4 regions of the Roseateles microcysteis genome follow, and region 1 is predicted to be linked to each of the others. Evidence: predicted binding sites of a transcription regulator. Region 1 holds the regulator's gene; each other region holds the start of a gene.
The links. Region 1 encodes sigma-54, which starts transcription at its own class of promoters, with help from an activator protein. Its sites were predicted from a motif close to TGGCANGNAANCTGCTTT; they were not measured.
Positions count from the first base shown of each region.

Region 2: a site for sigma-54 is predicted at 1,503-1,520, ahead of V3596_RS07020 (PEP-CTERM sorting domain-containing protein). Genes of this name have one in related genera too.
Region 3: a site for sigma-54 is predicted at 2,126-2,143, ahead of V3596_RS00690 (PEP-CTERM sorting domain-containing protein). Genes of this name have one in related genera too.
Region 4: a site for sigma-54 is predicted at 1,840-1,857, ahead of V3596_RS01130 (PEP-CTERM sorting domain-containing protein). Genes of this name have one in related genera too.

Region 1 covers NZ_JBAJMV010000007.1:240,904-245,093, reverse strand. Annotated here, with positions in the region: gene V3596_RS19765 (TonB-dependent receptor) at 1-1,007, opposite strand, end outside; gene V3596_RS19760 (RNA polymerase factor sigma-54) at 1,452-2,951, opposite strand; gene lptB (LPS export ABC transporter ATP-binding protein) at 2,972-3,751, opposite strand; gene lptA (lipopolysaccharide transport periplasmic protein LptA) at 3,748-4,190, opposite strand, start outside.
Region 2 covers NZ_JBAJMV010000002.1:445,100-449,289, forward strand. Annotated here, with positions in the region: gene V3596_RS07015 (tetratricopeptide repeat protein) at 1-337, opposite strand, end outside; gene V3596_RS07020 (PEP-CTERM sorting domain-containing protein) at 412-1,470, opposite strand; gene gltA (citrate synthase) at 1,730-3,040, opposite strand; gene V3596_RS07030 (FAD assembly factor SdhE) at 3,081-3,350, opposite strand; gene V3596_RS07035 (succinate dehydrogenase iron-sulfur subunit) at 3,378-4,079, opposite strand; gene sdhA (succinate dehydrogenase flavoprotein subunit) at 4,092-4,190, opposite strand, start outside.
Region 3 covers NZ_JBAJMV010000001.1:154,817-159,006, forward strand. Annotated here, with positions in the region: gene prsT (XrtA/PEP-CTERM system TPR-repeat protein PrsT) at 1-2,032, shown strand, start outside; gene V3596_RS00690 (PEP-CTERM sorting domain-containing protein) at 2,196-3,074, shown strand; gene V3596_RS00695 (isoaspartyl peptidase/L-asparaginase family protein) at 3,167-4,147, opposite strand.
Region 4 covers NZ_JBAJMV010000001.1:248,765-252,954, forward strand. Annotated here, with positions in the region: gene V3596_RS01125 (DUF1800 domain-containing protein) at 1-1,641, opposite strand, end outside; gene V3596_RS01130 (PEP-CTERM sorting domain-containing protein) at 1,893-2,420, shown strand; gene V3596_RS01135 (3-oxoacid CoA-transferase subunit B) at 2,522-3,160, opposite strand; gene V3596_RS01140 (CoA transferase subunit A) at 3,163-3,870, opposite strand; gene V3596_RS01145 (PaaI family thioesterase) at 3,987-4,190, shown strand, end outside.

The DNA.
Region 1 (4,190 bases):
GATTTGGTGATCAGCTCCAGCGGCGTGGCTGCATTGAAGGTGCCGCCGGCCGTCAGCGGCGAGGCCAGGAACGTGGCGTTGACCGTCGGGTCGGTCTTGGAGACCGTGGCCGGGTTGAAGGCAAAGGTCTTCTCCGGCGAGTTGTCGAAGTCCGCCTGGCGCAACAGGCCTTGCAGGCCGTTGACGCCGCCATTGCTCTGCTGATGGCTCTCGCTGTTGTAGTTGGACTTGTTCAGGTTGACCAGCACGCCCAGACGCTTGTCCAGGAACTTGTCGGCCAGCACCAGGTTCAGGTTGGGCGTGGTCTTCCTGTTCAGGGAGCTCTCGGTGGCGGCCACGCGCAGCGAGTAATAGGGCTTCTTGAAGTCCAGGCCGGTCCGCGTGTTGATGATGATGCTGCCGCCGAGCGAGCCTTCGGTCATCGCGGCGGTCGAACCCTTGACCACGTCCACGCTCTTGATCAGGTCCGACGAAAGCTCGCGGAACTCGACACCGCGGCCACCGCCACCACCCAGCAGGTCGGTGCCGCCACCAGCCTGCACGGCCTGGCCATCCATCTCCACACGCGTGAGATCGGCGCCGGTGCCGCGCACCGAGACGCTCACGCCTTCGCCGAAGTCGCCGCGGTCCAGCGCCACACCGGCAATGCGCGAGATCGCTTCGCCGATATTGCGGTCAGGGAAGGCACCGACGTCTTCCGCCACGACCGAGTCGGTGGCCGTGGCCGCGCGCTTCTTGCGGTCGATGCTGGACTGCTGCGAGAGCCGCGTGCCGATCACCAGCACCGAGCTCAGCTCGGCCGTGGCCTTCGCTGCCGGCTTCTTGTCATCCTTGCTGTCCTTGGCCTGTTCACCGCCTTGCGCCGCTTCGGCCGCGGGCTTGGCCGGCGCTACGGGCGTCGTGCTCGCTTGAGCCATCGCGGCCTCGCTGGCCATCAGCGTGAGGGCCATGGAAACGGCCAGGGCCAGGCCATCCGGCCGCAAGGCCAGTTTCGAAATCTTGTTCACAAGCTGTCTCCGTCACCGGGCTTGGCCGGCACTTTTTGTCATTGACTGGTGTTCACCGCAAGCGCCCCGAGGCTTCACGAGGCGGCGATCTACAAGCCTGCTTGCAAGGCCCGGATGAGGCCCGCCTGCGCTTGTGAGGAGTCCAGCTTATGAGGACGGGTCCGAATCGATGTATGACGCTTGTGCGTCGAACTATCGGAATTTTGAATAGCGGATGAATCGGCCGGGAGGCAAGGTTTCCGGTCACCCACTTTGCGGGTTATCCCGGGCGGATTCAGGGCGCATCAATCAACGCCTTGATCGTTTGTGCCGGCGCTGTTGCGGTGCGGCGACTGACGCGGCAAAGTCCTAGCAAGTCGCTGGGTCATGCGTTGGCAGCGCGCTGCGCGGCAGGCATTCAGGGCCCCGTTCAGACCCCCGCTCAGACCCCAGGTCAGAGTCGCGTCAAAGCGCCTTGCGCAGATTGGCCGGCGCAATTTTCAGCGCCTCGCGGTACTTGGCCACCGTGCGCCGCGCCACCTGGATGCCCTGCTCTTCCAGCATGTCGGACAAGGCGCTGTCGGACAGCGGCTTGTTGTTGTCTTCGGCGTCGACGAACTGCTTGATCAGCGCGCGCACCGCCGTGCTGGAGGCATTGCCGCCGGCATCGGTGTTGAGGCCGGACCCGAAGAAGTACTTCAGCTCGAAGGTGCCATGCGGCGTGGCCATGTACTTGGCCGTGGTCACGCGCGAGATGGTCGATTCATGCAGGCCCAGCTCGTCGGCTATTTCTCTGAGCACCAGCGGCTTCATCGCCAGCGCCCCATGCTGGAAGAAGCCCTTCTGCCGCTCGACGATGGCCTGCGAGACACGCAGGATGGTGTCGAAGCGCTGCTGGATGTTCTTGATGAACCAGCGCGCCTCCTGCAATTGGCCGCCCAGCGCGCTGTTGCTGATGCCGCCGCGCGTGGCGCGCAGCGCATTGGCATAGAGCTCGTTGATGCGCAGCTTGGGCGCGACCTCGGGGTTGAGCATCACACGGAATCCGCGGCCGCTCTTGCTGACGATCACGTCCGGCACCACGGCCGCCGCCTCGCCTGGCGCAAACGGCCGGCCCGGCTTGGGCTCCAGTGTCTGGATCAGCGTCTGCGCCTCGCGCAGCAGCTGTTCGTCGGCGCCGGTGAGTGCCATCAGCTTCTTGCTGTCGCGCCGGGCCAGCAGCTCCAGGTGGTTCTTGCAGATCAGGATGGCCACCACCTGCACCTGGCTGCGCGGCCGCGTGCGCAGTTGCAGGAGCAGGCATTCGGAGAGGTCCCGGGCGCCGACACCGGTGGGCTCCATGCTCTGCAGCCAGCGCAAGGCCACCTGCAGGCGTTCCAGCAATTCCTCGAGTGCCTCGGGGTCGTCTTCACCGGCGAGCGAGGCGGCGATCTCTTCCAGCGGGTCGGCCAGGTAGCCGTCGTCGTTCAGCGATTCGATCAGCACCAGGAGCGCGGCGCGGTCTTCGCTGCTGAAAGACATGCCGGCCATCTGCTGTTGCAGATGCTGCTGCAGGCTGATGGACGGCGCCTCGGTCTCGGGCCTTTCTCCGTCTTCGCTGCTGGAGCTGGCGCTGCCGGGCAGCTCGCGGATGCCGTCGAAGTCGTCGCCCTCGGTGCCGTTTTCCCAGTCTTCGCGCTCGGTGGTGCCGAAGTCCTCGGCCTTGATCTCGCTCGCGGCCTCACCATCGCCTGAAGGTGCCGAGTCGGGTTCGTCGGACGCGTTGCCGCGGACTTCGCTGAGCTCGGGTGCGGTGACCGCGCTGCCGAATTCCTCGTCGGTCTCGAGCAGCGGGTTCTGCGCCAGCATCTGCTCCACTTCCTGGTGCAGCTCCAGTGTGGAGAGCTGCAGCAGCCGGATCGACTGCTGCAACTGGGGCGTCAGCGCCAGATGCTGACTGAGCCGTACCTGCAGGGTGGGTTTCATCTCAGCGCAGCCCCAGCAGCCTACATTTTGAAGTGTTCGCCGAGGTACACCTTGCGCACGTCGGCGTTGGCCACCAGCTCGTCGGGCGTGCCTTCGGCCAGCACCTCGCCCTCGCTGATGATGTAGGCGCGGTCGCAGATGCCCAGGGTCTCGCGCACGTTGTGATCGGTGATCAGCACACCGATGCCGCGCGCCTTCAGGAAGCCGATGATGCGTTGGATCTCGAGCACGGCGATCGGGTCCACGCCGGCAAAAGGCTCGTCCAGGAGGATGAAGCGCGGCTGCGTGGCCAAGGCGCGGGCAATCTCGACCCGGCGGCGCTCGCCGCCCGAGAGCGCGGGTGCCGGGCTGTCGCGCAGCTTCTCGATCGAGAGCTCGTGCAGGAGGCTGTCCAGCATCTCGTTGATGCGGGTCTTGGTCCAGGGCTTGCCGTTCTCGTCCTGCTGCAGCTCCAGCACGGCGCGGATGTTTTCCTCGACGGTGAGCTTGCGGAAGATCGAAGCCTCCTGCGGCAGATAGGACAGCCCGAGGCGCGAGCGGCGGTGGATGGGCAGGCGCTCCAGCGCCTCGCCATCGAGCCGGATCTCGCCGGCGTCCGCCCGCACCAGGCCGACGATCATGTAGAAACTGGTGGTCTTGCCGGCACCGTTGGGACCCAGGAGGCCCACGACTTCACCGCTGTCCACGGCCAGGTGCACGTTCTTGACCACGCGACGCACGCCGTAGGTCTTCTGCAGTCCGTCGGCCTCAAGCCGGCTCGGGCGGTCCGGTGCCGCCGCTGCGCTGTCGATGCCGCTCATGAGGGCTTGCGAGGCGTGGTTTGCAGCGTGGTGCTGGGCTGCAGTTGGGTAGGTGCGCTGCTGGCGGACGGCAATGCCTCGGGCGCACTGGCTGCGCGCGGCATCAACACCATGCGGCCGCGGCCGTTGGGGCTGCGCTCGACATTGCCGCCGCTGGTCTTGAAGAGTTCGCTGCGGTTGTCATAGGCGATCTCGCCACCGGTGGTCTCCCCGGTGACGAGGCCGTTGCGCAGTTGGCGAAGCACCGCATTGCCGACGAAGCGGACGGTTTCCTTGCGGCTGTCGTATTCGATCTGGTCGGCCCTGCCTTCGATCACCTCGCCCGGCGTGTCACGGCCCTGGCTGAAGCTCACCTGCTTGTCGCCGTCCGAAGTGGCCGAGGCCTGGAAGAAGCCGTCGGGGGTTTCCTTGATCACCACCTTGCCGGCCTTCAGCAGCA
Region 2 (4,190 bases), on a different contig from region 1:
TTGCCGGATCATCGGGCGCCACTCGCAGCGCCTCAGTCAGCCACTTGTTCACCAGCTCCGGTTGATTCGCAACCCGCGCGCTTTCAGCGAGCTGGAGCCAGGGCTCAGGCCAATACGGGGCCAGCTTCGTCGCCGCCTGAAACAGCGCTCGCGCCTTCTCATGATCACGTTTGGCCAGCGCGGCAAGCCCCTGTTCAAGCTTCGCTTGCGCCGCCAGCAGACCAGAAGCGGACGCCGGCTTGGCGCCCGCCTGAGCAGCGATCGGCTCCGCCATCACGATGTGCAGGTTGAGACTGCAGAGCAGGAAAGCAGTGAGCGGCAAATAGCGGAGTTTCATCGACATCCCGTTCAAGAATTGAAAAGCCCCTCGTCGGCTATGCCGGCGAGGGGCCGAGTCATGGACCGCAGAGATTATGCGGCGACCGACTTGCGGCGGCGAGCGCCGACAGCAGCCAGCAGGCCCAGGCCGACGAGCGCCAGGCTGGCAGGTTCGGGAACGTCACCGCGATCCGGCGGAACCAGCACACCACCCGCGGCGCCGAAGCCGAAGATGAAGGTGTCGGGTGCGCCGGTCGAAGAATCGCAACCGGTCAGGCCTCCGGTGCACGAACCGTAGGAGTACAGGCCGATCTCGACGTCGGACGAGTCGCCGTCAACCAGGCTGCGGGCCAGGTCGGCTGCTGCCTTGGTCGGCGCCACACCATAGTAGGTTGCGAAGGTGCGGGTTGCACCATTGGCCAGGGCTTCGAACTCGAAGTCGAACAGGGCGCCTTGGTCACGGCCTTCCGAGTTGACGAAGTTCTGGTTCTGCAGGCCATAGCTGCTGAAGCTGAACGGATTGCCGTAGTTGAAACCGTTGTTGTCGGAACGATAGAGGTTGCTGCCATTGGCCAGCCCCAACCCTGCCGGAACACCCTGGATGCTCACCGACTCGTAGCCAGGAGAAGGAATGTCCCAGTCCATCACGCGACGGTAGACCAGGTCGCTGGCCGCCAGTGCCGTGCCGGTCATGTTCTTGATCGACACCAGCACTTCGTACAGATACGGGGTACCTGCGATCGGGTGGTAATCGTGGGTGACCTGCAGGATCGCAGCGCCAGTTGCGCTCAACACATTCACCACCGACACAGCGGTGCTGGCCGTCGAGTTGAAGCTGACCAGCGAGAGATTGGCCACGCCTTCGCCAGCGCTGTTGGCCGCGCCATATTGGCCCGTGCTGCGCAGGCCGACACCCCAACCTTCGCAGGTGCAACCGGGCGAAGTCGAATCGGAATTGGTGCGGACCGAGCGAAGGCCGACCACTGTGGTGCCGGAGCCGCTAGCTGGCGTTCCGCCGCCAACATTCAGGTCACCGTAGGCGCGCACGCCCATCTGGACTTCCGAGTTCTGGATGATGGCCTGGGCACTGGCCCCGCCTGCCATCGCCAACACGGCAAGCGCCGTGGCAATCCGAGTAGCAAGATATTTCATGTTGAGACCTCACGGTAATGGACAGGAAGCACAAAGCATCTTTGATGCCAGCTCAAAATCCTTCCAATAAATCAACAAGATAGAACCGGGCGAATCGCGCACGGAGCAAGAAAATGTAAAGGCGTCCGACATCCCCTAAGTTGATGCCAGCTGACGCGCAAATTGCTCTTCGCTCAGTGTCGACATCAACATCGAGCCAGAAAAAAAAGATCTCCCGGCGCCCGAGCGCTCGGGAGATCTTCATCAGTACGCGAGTGGCTTAACGCTGCGCGATCGGCTTGACGTCGCGGCTGGTGGCGCCGACGAAGAGCTGGCGCGGACGGCCGATCTTGTACTCCGGGTCGCCGATCATTTCGTTCAGCTGGGCAATCCAGCCCACCGTGCGGGCCAGGGCGAAGATGGCAGTGAACAGCGGCACCGGGATGCCGATGGCGCGTTGCACGATGCCCGAATAGAAGTCGACGTTCGGGTAGAGCTTGCGGGCGACGAAGTACTCGTCTTCCAGCGCAATCTTTTCCAGCGACATGGCCAGCTTGAACAACGGGTCGTCGTGCAGGCCCAGCTCGTTCAGCACCTCATGGCAGGTTTCGCGCATCAGCTTGGCGCGGGGGTCGTAGTTCTTGTAGACCCGGTGACCGAAGCCCATCAGCTTGACGCTGCTGTTCTTGTCCTTGACCTGCTTGATGAACTCGCCGATCTTGGCCTCGCCACCCATCTGCTGGATGTCGCTCAGCATGTTCAGGCAGGCCTCGTTCGCACCGCCGTGAGCCGGGCCCCACAGGCAGGCCACGCCAGCGGCGATGGCTGCAAACGGGTTCGTACCGGAGGAGCCGCACAGGCGCACGGTGGACGTCGAAGCGTTCTGCTCGTGGTCGGCATGCAGCGTGAAGATCCGGTCCATCGCCCGCACCAGCACGTCGTTGGGCTTGTAGTCTTCGCAAGGCGTGGCAAACATCATGCGCATGAAGTTGCCAGCGTACGAGAGATCGTTCTTCGGATAGATGAAGGGCTGGCCGATCGTGTACTTGTAGGCCATCGACACCAGCGTGGGCATCTTGGCGATCAGGCGGATCGCCGAGATCTCGCGGTGCTCCGGGTTATTGATGTCGGTGCTGTCGTGATAGAACGACGACATCGCGCCCACCAGGCCCGTCATCACGGCCATCGGGTGGGCATCGCGACGGAAGCCGCGAAGGAAGAACTGCATCTGCTCGTTGACCATCGTGTGGTGCATCACGCGGTCTTCGAAGCTGGCCTTCTGGTCGGCGTTCGGCAGCTCTCCGTACAGCAGCAGGTAGCAGGTCTCGAGGTAGTCGCAGTTCACGGCGAGCTGCTCGATGGGGTAGCCGCGGTACAGCAGCTCGCCCTTGTCGCCATCGATGTAGGTGATGGTCGAGTTGCACGAAGCTGTGGACAGGAAGCCCGGGTCGTAAGTGAACTTGCCCGTCTGCGCGTAGAGCTTGCGGATGTCGATGACATCCGGTCCGACCGAGCCCTTGTAGATGGGCAGATCCATTTGCGGACTGCCGTCAGAGAACGACAGGGTGGCTTTGACTTCAGACGGGGTCATGGTCATTCCTTTGGGGTTCCGGGGTAATGCTTAACAAAACTCAGGTGACGGTCCGGAGCAGGCTCAGGACCTCTTGCACATCGGCACGAACGAGTTCGCCTTCAGGCTCCTTGCGGCGCAGCAGCAGATCGAGCAGATCGTTGTCAGACAGATCCATCAACACTCGCAGGCCTTCCGCCTGAAACTCGGTCAGTGACTCGGCATGGCGATTGAAGAAGCGCTCGATGAAGAGATCGTTCTCCAGCAGGCCCCGCCGGCAGCGCCAGCGCAGCTTGGACAGAAACCTCTCGTCGATCAGCGTGGCTTCCATGTTCGCCATGACTTTTCTTTGCGCTGATCAGACCGCGCGGCGGACCATCAGTTCCTTGATCTTGCCGATCGCCTTGGTCGGGTTCAGACCCTTGGGGCAGACGTCGACGCAGTTCATGATCGTATGGCAACGGAACAGGCGGTAAGGATCTTCGAGGTTGTCCAGGCGAGCTGCCGTGTCTTCGTCGCGGCTGTCCGCGATGAAGCGGTAGGCCTGAAGCAAACCAGCCGGGCCGACGAACTTGTCCGGGTTCCACCAGAAGCTCGGGCAGCTCGTCGAGCAGCTCGCGCACAGGATGCACTCGTACAGGCCGTCCAGCTCTTCGCGCTCCACCGGCGACTGCAGGCGTTCCTTGTCGGGCGGCGGGTTGTCGTTGACCAGGTAGGGCTTGATCGAGTTGTACTGCTTGAAGAACTGCGTCATGTCGACGATCAGGTCGCGCACAACGGGCAGGCCCGGCAGCGGCTTCAAGGTGATCACGCCCGGCAGCGTCAGCATGTTGGTCAGGCAGGCCAGGCCGTTCTTGCCGTTGATGTTCATCGCGTCCGAACCGCAGACGCCTTCGCGGCAGCTGCGACGGAAGGACAGCGTCGGGTCGACCGCCTTCAGCTTGACCAGGGCGTCCAGCAACATGCGCTCGTGCCCATCCAGCTCGACCTCGAGGGTCTGCATATAGGGCTTGGCATCCTTGTCCGGGTCGTAGCGGTAGATCTGGAAAGTGCGCTTCATTTCATCAATCCTTTAGAACGTCCGGACCTTCGGGGGCACCGATTCCACCGACAGCGGTTGCAGGTTCACCGGCTTGTAGTCGAGGCGATTGCCTTCCGAGTACCACAGCGT
Region 3 (4,190 bases), on a different contig from region 1:
CCTTCAGATGCTGCTGACCCGGGTGCCGGATGAACCGCGCGCCATCTACGTACAGGCCTTGCTTGCCGAACGGGCCAACGACATGGTGGCAGCCCGGAAGGCCCTGACCCAGATCACGGCACTGATGGATCCGGTGCCCCTCGAGTTCATTCGCTACCGACCGCAATTCCTGCTGCTGAGCGGCATGTCGCATTTTGGCCTGGGCAACATGATCAAGGCCAAGCCCTATCTCGAAGCAGCGCTTCGCGTTCAGGGCCCAAGCCCGATCGCCAAGGTACTGGCTCGCGTCTATCTGGAAGACAAGGCGCCTGACAAGGCGGTCGAGGTGCTGGAGTCCTATCTGCGCACGGCCCCTGGGGACGGTGGCGCCTTGACGCTGCTGGCGTCGATCCAGACCGCTCAGGGTCGTCATGCCAAGGCCACGAATCTGATGCGCGAAGCCCTGGCCAGCAAGGACAACCCGGCCTTTCGTACGGTGCTCGGCCTGAGCCTGCTGCGTGGCGGAAAGACAGACGAGGCGGTTCAGTCACTGGAACAGGCCTACAAGAAGGACCCTGGGCAGGCCTATGCCGGCTCCGCGCTGGTCACGCTCTATCTGCGCGGAGGCCAGGTAGCCAAGGCCGTCACAGCAGCCGACTCACTGGCACGGCGATTCCCGAAGAACGCCAGCGTGCTGGTGTTGCAGGGCACGGCTCTCACCCAGGCAGGAGACCGCAAGCAGGCCCGCCGCGCCTATGAAGCGGCATTGAAAAATGCACCCGGACTGGTCCAGGCCGAACTGGGCCTGGCTCGACTGGACATTGCCGACCGCGCCTTCCAGGCAGCCGGTACCCGACTGGAAGCATTGAACAGGGCCAACGACCGCGACGTCAACGTATTGATGGAGCTGGCAAACCTGGCCGAAGCGCAGAACAAGCGCAGCGAGCTTGAACGCTGGTTGACCAAGGCGGACGACGCAAGCGAGCTGTCTGAACTCCGCCCCCGCCTGGCCATGGTCCACAACCAGATTCAGAAGAGAGACTACCCGCAGGCCCTTGAAGCCTCCAAGAAGCTGCTGAGCAAGGCCCCCGAAGATGCGCAGGTTCTGACCCTTCATGGTCGAGTTCAACTGCTCAACGGCGACCTGGTGGGCGCTCGCAACACATTGTCGGCAGCCTCACGGCGAGCGGCAGTCGTTGTACCTACGCTGCTGGCAATCGCCGAATTGCAACTCGAGGCCAAGGATGTAGCCGGTGCCAACTATTCGGTCGAGAAGATCTTGAGCGTGGAGCCCAACCTGGTGCGCGCCCAGTCCCTGATGACCGGCGTGGAAATCATGCAGGGTGAACTTGGCAAGGCAGAGCGCCGCGCCCTGCAACTGACCCAGACACAGCCCAAACTGGCAGCCGGCCACCACCTGTTGGCTGATATCGCCCTGGCCAACCGCAAACCGGCCGCTGCACTGGACTCGCTGCGGCGCGCCCACCAGCTGGAACCTACCAATCTCAGCCTGTTGCGCCTCTTCAGCTTGCAGCAGAGCCTGGAGGGCCTGCGTCCGGCGTCACAGCCGGTGGAAGCCTGGCTCAAGCAGCACCCTCGCGACAGCCTCGTGCTGAAGGCCCTTGGCGATGCGCAGGCACGCAACAAGGCCTTCGACGCTGCCAGCAAGACTTATGAGCGCGCCTTGCAAGTCAACGCCAACGATGCCGAGGCCCTGAACAGCCAGGCTTCCGTGCTGCTCGCCCAGCGCAACACACGCTCGATAGCCTTGGCACAGCGAGCGGTGCAGCTGGACCCCGGCAATTCTCTCTACCTGGATACGCTGGGCTGGTCGGAGTTTCAGTTGGGCCAGGCCGAGCGCGCCTTGCCCCTGCTGCGCGACGCGCGCCTGCGCAACCCCGGCAATGCCGAAATTCGCACCCACCTGGCCGAGGTCCTGATCAAGCTCGGCCGCAAGGCTGAAGCGCGCGCGGAACTCGAGCCTGCCGCCGACAACAAGTTCGACAAGGAATCGGCGGCCCGGGCCAGCGCCCTGCTCCAGACCCTCAAGTAGGGGGAGCTATTTCCGTCGGAACAATTTACAGTCGCCTCAAAGCAAGCCCCAGATCCACCAGTAAGTCGTTGATTTTCATAGACTCCCAAACACTGGCCCACAAATTGCTTCTTGCAAGATCATCAAGCCGCGCAGCGATTGCAGGGCCCAGCTGGAGAATTTAATGAACAAACAAACCATGCGTCTCATCCTGGCAACCGTAACCAGCCTGCTCGGACTGGTGAGCACCCAGAGCGCGCAAGCCGCTACAACCTGGAACGGTTCCTGGAACTACAGCAATTGCTCGACTGCCTCGGTTTCCTACGGAAACAGCTACTCCTGCACCGATTCGATGGCCCCGGCCGATGCCAAGATGGGCATCACGGCATGGTCGTCCGATCTGAGCCCCTCAGTACAGAACTTCGTCGCAGCGGCCGTCGCCCCCTGGGGTAGCAGCGCCGGCTTCGGCATCGTCAACACCGAAGAATGCGCTGGCAAGTCCAATGCGTCGGGTTGGAACATCTGCGACCCGGGCACCGGCCCTCATGCAGCCGACAACGTCGGTCAGCTGGAAGGCTTCCTGCTCAACTTCACCAACCCTGGTGAGACCGTGTCTGTGGCCCTGAACAGTGTCACCATGGGCTGGAACGGTACCGACAATCCCTCCGGTTCCTATACCGACTCCGACATCTCGGTGTTCTACTGGGTTGGCGGCTCCGGTGGCCCGACCATGGGCTCGATCAGTTCCAGCGGCCTGCCGGCCACGGCTGGTTCGACGGCCAATGGCTGGAAGTTGCTCAACCACTACAGCAATGTGGGCTCGGCCGAACCCGACACCATGAGCTTCGGCAACACTGGCGCAGGTGCAGTCAGCTCCAGCTGGTGGTTCGTGAGTGCCTCCAACTCGGCTTCCGCCATCGGCAACGATGCCTTCAAGCTGCTGACGGTCGCTGGTACCGGCACCAGCACCGGCAAGACGCCGGAGCCGGGCTCCCTGGCCCTGGCTGGCCTGGCACTGTTCGGCATGGTCGGTCTGCGCCGCAAGGCCAAGCAGCAAGCCTGAGCGTCGCACCTCTGCGCTTCGCATGAATCGGCCCTTCGGGGCCGATTTGCTTTGGCGCTCCACAAAAATCGGCCCTGAAGGGCCGATTGCCATTAATGCGCCAGGTTTGCTGCTTCCTCGGCCTCGCCATAGATGCCAACAACGGGCGGCCGGCCTTGCTGCACGCTGCCGCGGTACATGCCCTCGGTATTGAAGGGCAGGCTGACGGCGCCGTCCTTGCTGACCGCTATCAAGCCGCCCTGCCCGGCCACACGGCCGAGTTTCTCGAAAACGACCCGGCGTGCTGCCTCGTCGAGGCTCAGCCCCGCATACTCCATCAGCGCACCCACCTCGCGCGCCGCAGCCACGCGAATGAAGGCCTCGCCGGTGCCCGTGCAAGACACGGCGCAGCTGTCGTCACTGGCATAGCAGCCCGCGCCTATCAGCGGTGAGTCACCCACGCGGCCCGGCAGCTTGTTGGTCATGCCACCGGTTGAGGTGGCCGCGGCCAGGTGGCCGGCCGCATCAAGCGCCACCGCGCCGACAGTGCCGAACTTCTTGCTCTCCATGATGGGCGTCGACGCCTGACCGTCATGATCCAGCAGCGCACCCGCCGCCTCGGCTCTGGCTCGGCGCAACTGTTCCAGCCGCTGCGGCGTGCCGAACCAGCCGGGATCGACCATCTCCATCCCGAGCTTCTCTACATAGGCTTCGGCGGCAGCGCCAATGAAGAGCAGATGCTCGCCGCGCTCCATCACCGCCCGAGCCGCCAGCACCGGATTGCGCACGCGGCTGACGCCGGCCACTGCACCTGCTGCGAGCGTGTGGCCGTTCATCACGCTGGCGTCGAGCTCATGTCGCTCGTCGGCCGTGTACACCGCGCCTTTTCCGGCATTGAACAGCGGGCATTCTTCCAGCCGTCGCACGGCTTCGCAGACCACATCCATGGCGCCTCTGCCATTCGCCAGCATCTGCTCGCCGGCTTGCAGGATGGTGCGCAATTCGGCGCGGTACTGCTGCTCCATCTCGGGTGACATCTTGCTGCGCAGCAAGGTGCCGGCGCCGCCGTGGATGGCAAGAACAGGTAGGGGCATGGCGTCGTGTCTCGAGCTTGTTGATGGCTGGGCAGTGTAGGCA
Region 4 (4,190 bases), on a different contig from region 1:
CACGGCTGTCTTGATTGCATTGAGCGTGACAACGCTGATGCCGCCACCCGCCAGCAGCAGCGCCCATTTGTCCACCAGCGCTGGCGCATCATTGGCCAGCGTCAGCTCGGCCGAGTAGTTGGGCTTGAGCTCGCCCACGCCGCTGGCAATCACCGTCTGCATGTAGTTGAGATAGCCGGCCACCGTACTCTCGTTGCAGAGCTGGAACTCGGGCGCGGTGACACCGCCGATGCCAAGGGCAGAGTTCGGCGGCACATAGCCGGGCCGGAAGAAGTTGAAGACCGAGGGGCTGCGCATCGGACTCTGGCCCAGGCGCGTGGACGGGTCAGACAGATTGCCCACGTTCCACAAGTCAGTGGGCGACGTGAGGCCGGCATTGCGCGCCCACTGCACGAAGCGCTGCACCGGTTCGCGCAGTTTGCCGCTGGCATCGCCCACGGGCGCCGAGCGGGCTTCGGTGTCGAGCAGGATGGCCTTCAGCACTGCTTTCAGGTCGCCGCGCTGGCCGCTGCCGTTGTTGTTGAAGACCGCGGCCACGCGCTGCACATAGGCAGTGCTGGGGTTGGAGCAGACCAGGCGCTGGATCAACTGCCGGCCGATGAAGGGGCCGACATTGGGATGATTGGCCAGCGTGTCCAGCGCCGTCTTCAGGGCCGTTGGGCCATCGGCCGTGGACGGGATATCGACATCGAGCACCTTCTTGGCGCCGGTCGAGAAGCGGTTGGCGAGATGCACCATCGGGCGCTTTGCATGGCCCGGCTCGGTGCTCGAGGCATTGTCGAATTCCCAGCCGGTGAGCACCCGCGCCAGATCGGTGATATTGGCCTGCGTGTAGCTATCCAGAGGCTTGCCGTCGGTGCCGAGCTTGGGCGTGCCGTCGATATTGAGCTGCACCAGGCCGATGGTGAACAGCTGCATCACCTCGCGGGCGTAGTTCTCGTCGGGCACGCGGCCCGTGGCCGCATCTTCCTTGCGGTTGCCCCGCATGTTCAGGTACACGCCCATGGCCGGCGACAAGGTCACCGCATTCAGCAGGTCGCGGTAGTTGCCGAAGGCGTGCTCCCCAAGCCAGTCCACATAGGCGGCAGTCATGAAGGCCGGCCAGTTGACCGGCAGGCCGTTCATCGACACCACGAAGATCTCTGACAAGGCCAGCACCATGCGCTGGCGCAACTGGTCGGGCGATCCAATCAACTGGCGCCAGATCGTGTTGTCGGCGCCTGCCAGGCTGTTGAGGTTGGCCGTCACGGCGTAGCCCTTGGCCACCATCCAGTCGTAGTGACCCTGGCTTCGCGGCAGCGCCAGCTGCGCGTCGATCCAGGCGGCATAGCCATTGGCGCGCACCGTGGCGATGTCCGCCGTGCTCGCTGCAAAGCCGGCTTGAGCCAGGAATCGCGAGGCTTCGGCTTCGGTGGGCTGCGGTGGCGGAGGTGGCGGAGGTGGCGGTGAGGGGCTTGGCGTGGGGACCGGTGCTGGGCTGCCGCCTCCACCGCCCCCTCCGCCACATGCGCTCAACAGTGCCGCGCTCAAGAGTACCGGCAATGGCGCTGAGCTCGCTGAGGTGTCGAGCGCCAGCGGCGGCGCTGGGGAATCCGCGGGCTCGGGAGCAAGGCTTGTCGCCAGGATTGATTCTTTTGCCATCGTCCGACCTCGTGCAAAGCTGCGACCCGATTAGATGGTGCGCCCGGCGAACCGGTACGTCTCAGGCGTAAAGAAGTGCAAGCCGTGCTGCACGCAGCCGACAAACCGTGAAATAGTACCGTTCAAATTGTCGACAGGGTTTACACCGTGGAGGCAACCACTTCCCTAGTTTCCTTTCAGATCAAGGACTTAGGGGTCTGGCACGAAAGCTGCTGAGACATTGCCATCTACGATCCACTGGAAGCTACGACATGCTGAACAAAATCGCTCGCACCATCGGCCTGGCCGCCCTGATCGGCGTGTCTGCCACGGCAGCCCAAGCTGGCGTCATGACCTTCACCTCGCTGGTCAGCAACACCAACTACTCTGAAGCTGGCCTGACGATGACGTCCACCTCCGTCTGGAACTGGCCCGGCGCGGGCATGGCCCACATGGATGACGGCGAGGCCATCTTCAAGCTCGCAAGCAATGGCTACTTCACCCTGGAAAGCGTCGACATGGTCAGGGACGGCGGCATTGGCCCAGCCGTCTTCGCTGCCTATGACGGCGGCAGCCTGATCGGCACGGTGGAAGTTGGCGGTGACGCAGGTCACTTCAGCTTTGACGCTGCGACATTCGGCGGCATCGATGAGATCCGCGTCAGCGTTCTGGACAACCACTTCACCTTCGACAACCTGACCTTCAGTGCCGCCACCGCCGCTGTGCCGGAACCTGCTTCGCTGGCCCTGGTGGGCGTGGCCTTGCTCGGCATCGGCGCTGCCCGCCGCCGCAAGGCCTGAGCATTGCAGAAGACCTGAGGCAAGCGGTTCGGCGCTTGCGTCATGAACAAGAAAAAGGCCCGCGTCACTGCGGGCCTCTGTCATTGCGGTGCGCGGTCTTCTCAGATCAGCGGCACGCCGGTCTTGCTCTGCACGAACTCGCGCGTCACGCCCTCGGCCAGCTCGACGAGCTTCAGGCCCTGCGGCGTCACATCCATCACTGCGAGGTCGGTGATGATGCGATTGACCACGGCCTTGCCGGTCAGCGGCAGCGTGCACTGGGGCAGGATCTTCATGTCTTCGCTGCCGTCCTTCTTGCGGGCCACATGCTCCATCAGCACGATGACGCGCTTGACGCCGGCCACCAGGTCCATGGCACCGCCCATGCCCTTGACCATCTTGCCCGGGATCATCCAGTTCGCCAGGTCACCGCTGGCTGTCACCTGCATGGCGCCGAGGATGGACAGGTTGATCTTGCCGCCACGGATCATGGCAAAACTGTCATGGCTGCCGAAGATCGAGGAGCCGGCGATCGTGGTCACCGTCTGCTTGCCGGCATTGATCAGGTCGGCATCGACCTCGTCTTCGGTCGGAAAGGGGCCGATGCCCAGCATGCCGTTCTCGCTCTGCAGCCAGACTTCCTTGTCTGCGGGCACGAAGTTGGCAACAAGGGTCGGAATGCCGATGCCCAGGTTGACGTAGAAACCGTCTTCCAGCTCTTGCGCCGCGCGGGCCGCCATTTGGTCTTGGGTCCAGGCCATGGTCAGGCTCCCTTCTTTTCACTCAGAGTGCGCTTCTCGATGCGCTTCTCGGGATTCGCGTTCACCACGATGCGGTGCACATAGATGCCGGGCAGATGAACCGAGTCCGGGTCGAAGCTGCCGGTGGGCACGATCTCTTCCACTTCCACCACGGTGATCTTGCCGGCCATGGCAGCGGCCGGGTTGAAGTTGCGGGCGGTGCGGCGGAAAAGCAGGTTGCCGCTCTCATCGGCCTTCCAGGCCTTGACCAGCGCCACCTCGGGCACAAGGGCCAGCTCCATCACATAGGTCTGGCCATCGAACTCGCGCAGTTCCTTGCCCTCGGCCACGATGGTGCCGACGCCGGTGCGCGTGAAAAAGGCCGGGATGCCGGCACCACCGGCCCGCAGCTTCTCCGCGAGCGTGCCCTGCGGCGTGAACTCGAGCTCCAGTTCGCCGGCCAGGTACTGGCGCTCGAACTCCTTGTTCTCGCCCACATAGCTGGAGATCATCTTCTTGATCTGCCGGGTCTCCAGCAACTGGCCCAGGCCGAAGCCATCGACGCCGGCATTGTTGGAGATCACCGTCAGGTTCTTGACGCCGCTGTCGCGCAGCGCGGCGATCAGGGCCTCGGGAATGCCGCAGAGGCCGAAGCCGCCGACGGCCAGCAACTGGCCGTCGCGGACGATGCCATCCAGCGCTGCAGCCGCGCTGGGAAAGAGCTTGTTCATGAAATTTATCTCCTGGCTTCCCGGGTATTCGGAACGCCGGATAGCGTACTACGCAGGCCCGGTCCGGGTCGTTACGTAAATTCGCCTAGGCACTGCCACCACTTACAGTACGGCCCATGACGCCACAAGCCCTGCAGGACAGCATCCCCGCCATCTTTGCGCCCTGGATCATCGCGATGGACCTCGAAGTCCTCGCGGTCGATGTCGAAGGCATCACCCTGCGCCTGCCGGTGCGGCGCGAGTACCTGCATGTGGGAGGCGTGATGTGCGGCCAGGCTGCCATGGCGGTGGCCGACACGGCCATGGTGCTGGCGCTCAGC